2 regions of the Mesorhizobium sp. LNHC232B00 genome follow, and region 2 is predicted to be linked to the other one. Evidence: predicted binding sites of a transcription regulator. Region 2 holds the regulator's gene; the other holds the start of a gene.
The links. Region 2 encodes HrcA, which represses chaperone genes, less so after heat shock. Its sites were predicted from a motif close to GTTAGCACTCNCNNNNNGNGAGTGCTAAC; they were not measured.

Region 1: the regulator HrcA is predicted to act here: its motif matches at 2,163-2,191, upstream of groES (co-chaperone GroES).

Annotation. Positions count from the first base shown of each region.
Region 1 covers NZ_AYWP01000014.1:25,856-29,262, reverse strand. The annotation lists gene X743_RS151155 (adenosylmethionine--8-amino-7-oxononanoate transaminase) at 1-833, shown strand, start outside; gene X743_RS151160 (beta-ketoacyl-ACP synthase III) at 830-1,813, shown strand; gene groES (co-chaperone GroES) at 2,244-2,540, shown strand; gene groL (chaperonin GroEL) at 2,604-3,407, shown strand, end outside.
Region 2 covers NZ_AYWP01000007.1:4,520-7,926, reverse strand. The annotation lists gene X743_RS157865 (VOC family protein) at 1-37, opposite strand, end outside; gene rph (ribonuclease PH) at 214-930, opposite strand; gene hrcA (heat-inducible transcriptional repressor HrcA) at 1,129-2,211, shown strand; gene X743_RS157885 (hypothetical protein) at 2,281-2,478, shown strand; gene X743_RS157890 (sorbosone dehydrogenase family protein) at 2,553-3,407, shown strand, end outside.

The DNA of each region.
Region 1 (3,407 bases), on a different contig from region 2:
TGAGCGTCGGTGCGCGTGGCGTGTTCAACGCCGCCTACGAACCCTTGCTGTTCGAGGTCGCCACCATCCCCTTTCCGGCAGCGGGGCGCGAGCAAGAGACGCTGGATCGTTTAGAGGCTGTGACCCGCGATCGACGAGCCGCAGCCTTAATCGTCGAGCCGCTGGTGCTGGGCGCCGGCGGCATGCTGATGTATCCGGCTTCAGTTCTGGCCGAATTGAAGAAGATCACTGAGGCCTCCGGCACGCTGCTGATCGCCGACGAAGTGATGACCGGCTGGGGGCGGACCGGAACCATGTTCGCCTGCGAGCAGGCATCGATCTCTCCAGATATCCTGTGCACCTCGAAAGGCCTGACCGGCGGCGCCATCCCGCTGGCCGTAACGCTTGCCACCGATGCCATCTTCCAGGCTCATTATTCCGAGGACCGGAAGAAGACATTTTTCCATTCGAGCTCCTACACTGCCAACCCGATTGCCTGCGCGGCAGCACTTGCCAATGTCGAGATCTGGCGGGACGAGCCGGTGGCCGAGCGCATTGCGGCCTTGAGCGCAATGCAGGCCACCGGGCTTCGACGCTTTCGCGACAACAGCTTCTTCACCGACTGCCGGGCGACCGGCACGATCGCGGCGCTCGACCTGCGAACCGGTTCCGCAGGTTATCTCGCCGAGATCGGACCGAAACTGCGCGCTTTCTTCCTCGAGCGAGGGCTACTTGTGCGCCCGCTCGGCAATGTCCTCTACCTTCTGCCACCCTATTGCATCACCGGCGACGAGCTCGAGCGACTCTATGACGCCATTGAGGAGGCGGGCGAACGCTTCGGGTCCAGGCCATGAGCAAGTCGTCGCGCATTCTCGGGTTTGGCCATCATGCGCCTGGGCGAAAGGTGGCGAATGCCGAAATCGAGAGCAATCTCGGTCTTGATCCAGGCTGGATCGAAAGGCGTACCGGGATACGGTCGCGCTTCTGGGCAACCGACGAAGACACGCTGTCTGGTCTTGCTGCGCAGGCCGGCGACATGGCGCTGGCGAACGCCGGTATTGCGCGCCACGACATCGGTCTGCTGTTGCTTGCCACCTCGACGCCCGACCATCTTCTGCCGCCGAGCGCGCCGCTGGTCGCACACAAGCTTGGCCTTGGCAGCGCAGGCGCGGTGGATCTGACAGGCGCCTGCGCCGGCTTCATCTATGCGCTGATGTTTGCGGACGGATTTACCCGCCTGCACGGCAAAGCGAGCCTTGTTATCGCCGCCAATATCCTCAGCCGCCGCATCAATCCAGCCGAGCGCGCAAGCTCGGTCCTGTTTGCCGATGCCGCCGGCGCCCTGGTGATCGGTCAGTGCGATGATGCTGATCGGGGCATTCTCGGTGCCTCGGTGGCTTCGGACGGCTCGCGATACGGGCTGATCCAGATTCCCGCAGGAGGAAGTAACAAGCCGTTCCACGGTGACCTCGATCTCGCGCAAACCCGAATGAGGATGACGGACGGCCGCGAAGTGTTCGCAAAGGCCGTCGAGATGATGACCAATTGCTCGATAAGCGCGCTAGCCGCTGCCGGAGTGCGGCCACACGATCTCGGCCGGTTCGTGCCCCATCAGGCCAATACTCGGATTTTCGACGCGGTCGGGAGGAACCTCGGCATCGCGGACCAAGCAATTGTCAAGACGATTGCCGAATACGGCAACTCTTCGGCCGCGACGATCCCGCTGTCGCTCTCGCTCGCCAACCAGACGGAGCCATTCCAGCCTGGAGAGAAAATCCTTCTGTCGGCGGCGGGTGCGGGTCTCAGCGGCGGCGCTCTCGTGGTTGGAATCTAGCCGGCCGGCTCACGCGCGCAGGACTGGTCATGAATGGGAATAGGGCAACAGAACCAATGCCAAAATGGCCTTCTGAAGCTCGACATGACCGAGCTGACGCAGCACGACCCCGTGCGAGCCTCTGGATGAGATCAAATGCATCACCTGTTGCATCATTCGTGCCATCTGAATAAAGCTCAAATACAAAGGGTGAGCCGCCCCATATATGTCTGATACCCGACATTGTTCACATAAAAGGCTCGATGCTTACACGCTCTTTGCTCTCTTCTCTTTGCTGTCTGCTCTTTTCTCTTTGCTCTTTGCTCTTTCGTCTTGACTAGCAGGAGCATGCGGCTTATCTCATTGCCGCGTTAGCACTCGCTTCCGCTGAGTGCTAAGCACGCTCCGGCAACGGAGAACCGTTCAACATCCGCACCAAGGACATCCAAAAATGGCAAAGTCGAATTTCCGGCCGCTGCATGACCGCGTGGTCGTTCGCCGGGTCGAATCCGAATCCAAGACCGCCGGCGGGATCATCATCCCGGATACGGCGAAGGAAAAGCCGCAGGAAGGCGAGATCATCGCCGTCGGCTCCGGCGCTCGTGACGAAGCAGGCAAGCTGGTCCCGCTGGACGTCAAGGCCGGCGACCGCATCCTGTTCGGCAAGTGGTCGGGTACCGAAGTCAAGCTCAATGGCGAAGACCTTCTGATCATGAAGGAATCCGACATTATGGGCATCATCGGCTGATATCAGGCCTTTCCTTCGCACCATCAAATCTGAATTTCGGGCGAGATGCCCAGGAGTAAAAAAATGGCTGCCAAAGACGTAAAATTCTCCCGCGATGCCCGTGAGCGCATGCTTCACGGCATCAACATCCTCGCCGACGCGGTGAAGGTCACCCTCGGCCCCAAGGGCCGCAACGTCGTCATCGACAAGTCGTTCGGCGCACCGCGCATCACCAAGGACGGGGTCACCGTCGCCAAGGAAATCGAACTTTCCGACAAGTTCGAAAACATGGGCGCGCAGATGATCCGCGAAGTTGCTTCGAAGACCAACGACATCGCCGGTGACGGCACCACAACCGCGACCGTTCTGGCGCAGTCGATCGTCCAGGAAGGCAACAAGGCCGTTGCCGCCGGCATGAACCCGATGGACCTGAAGCGCGGCATCGATCTGGCCGTGACCGAAGTCGTCGCGGCGCTCGGCAAGGCTGCCAAGAAGATCAAGACCTCCGAGGAAGTTGCCCAGGTCGGCACGATCGCCGGCAATGGCGACGAGTCGGTCGGCAAGATGATCGCCGAAGCGATGCAGAAGGTCGGCAACGAAGGCGTCATCACGGTTGAGGAAGCCAAGACCGCCGAGACTGAACTCGAGGTCGTCGAAGGCATGCAGTTCGACCGCGGCTATCTCTCGCCCTACTTCGTCACCAACGCCGACAAGATGGTTGCCGAGCTCGAGGACGTCTACATCCTCCTGCACGAGAAGAAGCTGTCCAACCTGCAGGCGATGCTGCCGGTTCTCGAAGCCGTCGTGCAGACCTCGAAGCCGCTGCTCATCATCTCGGAAGACGTCGAAGGCGAGGCCCTGGCCACGCTGGTCGTCAACAAGCTGCGT
Region 2 (3,407 bases):
CGTAGAGGGCTGATTCAAGAATGGCAGAGGGAGTCACGAGGCACCCCCCTCTGCCCTGCCGGCCATCTCCCCCTCAAGGGGGGAGATTGGCAGTTTCGCTGACGGCGCCTCGACGTTGATGATTGGCGAAACCCGCAACCATAGCCGATCTCCCCCCTCGAGGGGGAGATGCCCGGCAGGGCAGAGGGGGGCGCTCAAGCTCGGCATTTGACCCTACGCCACCGCCATCTGCTGCAAACTCACCAGGCGCTGGATGCCTTTCTTGGCCAGGCCCATCAAGTCCGCGAACTGCCCTTCGGAGAACGGCTCGCCCTCGGCGGTGCCCTGGATCTCGACGATGCCGCCCTTGCCGGTCATGACGAAATTGGCGTCGGTGCCGGCCGAGGAATCCTCGAGATAATCAAGGTCGATGACCGGCTGGCCGTCATGGATGCCGCAGGAAATCGCCGCGACATGGTCCTTCAGCACCTTGGAAACGCTGGTCATCTGCCGCGCTTCCATCCAGCGCAGGCAGTCGTACAGCGCCACCCAGCCGCCGGTGATCGAGGCGGTGCGGGTGCCGCCATCGGCCTGGATGACGTCGCAGTCGACGGTGATCTGCTGTTCGCCCAGCGCCTGCAGGTCGACCACGGCGCGCAGCGAACGGCCGATGAGACGCTGGATTTCCAGCGTGCGGCCGCCCTGCTTGCCGGCGGATGCCTCGCGGCGCATGCGCTCGCCGGTCGAGCGCGGCAGCATGCCATATTCGGCTGTCACCCAGCCCTTGCCGGAATTGCGCATCCAGCCCGGCACCTTCTCCTCGAGGCTCGCCGTGCACAGGACATGGGTGTCGCCGAACTTCACCAGGCACGAGCCTTCGGCGTGCTTGGAGACGCCGCGCTCGAAGGAGATGGCGCGCATTTCGTCGAATTGGCGTTTGGAGGGGCGCATTCAGGCTTCTTTCTTGTCATTTTCGGAATCTTGGCCGGCTTGTAGCCGCATGGGGAGCATGGCGCAAAGGAAAATGGCCGGCTGAGCGCAAACGCGGCACCGGGCGATCTGACACAGACGCCGGGCGATCTGATGCAGACACCGGGTTGCGCCCACCGTGCCGAAGTCTATATCCTGAACAAGGAGGTTTTTGGCCGTATGACCAAGGCAGTCGATCCGAGTTCGCAATCGCCCGCACTTCAATCACTCGACATGCGCTCACGCGACATCTTCCGGCGCATCGTCGATTCCTATCTCAGGGATGGCGAGCCCGTGGGCTCGCGCAGCCTGTCGCGCATCCTGCCCTCCTCGCTGTCGCCGGCCACCATCCGCAATGTGATGAGCGACCTGGAACATCTCGGGCTGATCTACGCGCCGCATATCTCGGCCGGCCGGCTGCCGACGCAGGCCGGCCTGCGTTTCTTCGTCGATGCCTTCATGGAACTTGGCGACCTCTCCGACGAGGAGCGCCGCACCATCGAGGCACAGGTGCGGGCCTCGGGCTCGGGCGCGACGCTGGAGCATATGCTGACCGAGGCCAGCCAGATGCTGTCGGGCATGTCGCGCGGCGCCGGCCTGGTGCTGGCCGCCAAGAACGAGGTGGCGCTGAAGCACATCGAATTCATCCAGCTGGAGCCGACCAAGGCGCTTGCCGTGCTGGTGTCGCAGAATGGCGACGTCGAGAACCGCGTCGTCGAGCTGCCCGCCGGCATCACCGTCTCGCAGCTGCACGAGGCCTCGAATTTCCTCAACGCGCATATTCGGGGCCGCACGCTGGCCGAGGCACGGACCGAGATCGCTCGCATCAAGGAAGAGACAAGGGCAGCGCTGGACACGCTGTCGCAGGATCTCGTCGAGAAGGGGCTGGCGGTATGGGCGGGCGCCGAAAGCGGCCTGCCGGCGCGGCTCATCGTGCGCGGCCGGGCCAACCTCCTCGAAAACGTCACCGCGCAGGCCGATATCGAACTGTTGCGGCACCTTTTCGAGGACATGGAGACGCAGGACGGGCTGATCCAGCTGCTTGATCTGGCCGAGCAGGGATCGGGCGTGCGCATCTTCATCGGCTCGGAAAACAAGCTGTTCTCGCTGTCGGGCTCGTCGCTGGTGGTCGCGCCCTATCGCGACAAGGACGCCCGCGTCGTCGGCGCGCTCGGCGTCATCGGCCCGACCCGGCTGAATTACGCGCGCATCGTGCCGATGGTGGATTACACGGCGCAGCTGATATCGCGCATGCTGCGCTAGGTATATTGATATTCAGCCGGCCTGCGAGCGGCGACTTCCTGCGCTTCCTGGCCGCCAAGGAGAAAAAGAATGGCGCTCGAAGAGTTCAAGGCCCGGATCAGCCTGCTGCTGGAGGAAATGGTCAACCAGCCGGAAGACCAGCACGAAATCCAGGAACAGCTGCGCGAGAAGCTGCGCGAAATGCGCGCCATGGGCCTGCCGCTGCCGGCGGATCTCGTCGCCTTGGAAAAGCGCCTCGACGACGATTTTTACGCCGCCGGGACCTGAACCCGGAAGCAAGACGGAACCCAGGGACAAACCGGCCGTTGATACTTCCTTCGCGACCAGGTGGAGGGACGACAATGATCGCTGGGACCCGAATGGCCGGACTGGGGCTTTCCGCACTGCTCCTCGCGACCGCGGCGTTCGCCCAGCAGGCCGACCAGCCGGTGCTGAAGGGTCCGGCCGCCTTTGGCGACTGGCGCGCCGACAAGCCCGGCGTGCGCCGCCTGATCAAGCCGGAAGACCTACCGAAGCCCAATCTCGCCAAGTCGGCCTCGAACAGCGCCGGCCTTGCCGAAAGGCCGGCGGACGCCAAACCGCAACTGCCGGAAGGCTTTTCGGCCGAGCTGATCGCGTCCGGCATCGACAATCCGCGCGTGGTACGCGCGGCACCCAATGGCGACCTGTTCGTCGCCGACAGCGAAGCCAACCAGATCCGCGTCTACCGCCTGACCGAGGGCAGCGCCAAGCCCGCCGAGAAAAGCATCTTCGCCGGCGATCTCAACCAGCCCTACGGCATTGCCTTCTACCCGCCGGGCAGCGACCCGCAATGGGTCTATGTCGCCAACAGCGACAGCATCGTGCGCTTTGCCTACCGCAATGGCGATCTCAAGGCATCCGCCGACCCGGAAACCATCGTCGACGACATTCCATCGAACCATCACTGGACCCGCGACATCGCCTTTTCGCCCGATGGCAAGACGCTCTATCTGTCGGTCGGCTCGGGCTCGAACGCCGCCGGGGACATGGGCAAGAGGCCGAGGGGCGGACTCGATGCATGGATCAAGTCAAAGCCGCTCGGTGCCAGCTGGGGCTCCGAAGAGGGACGCGCCGACGTGCAGGCCTTCGACCCCGACGGCAAGAACGGCCGCGTCGTCGCCACCGGCCTGCGCAACTGCTCGGGCATGACCGTCCAGCCGGCGACCGGCGCGCTG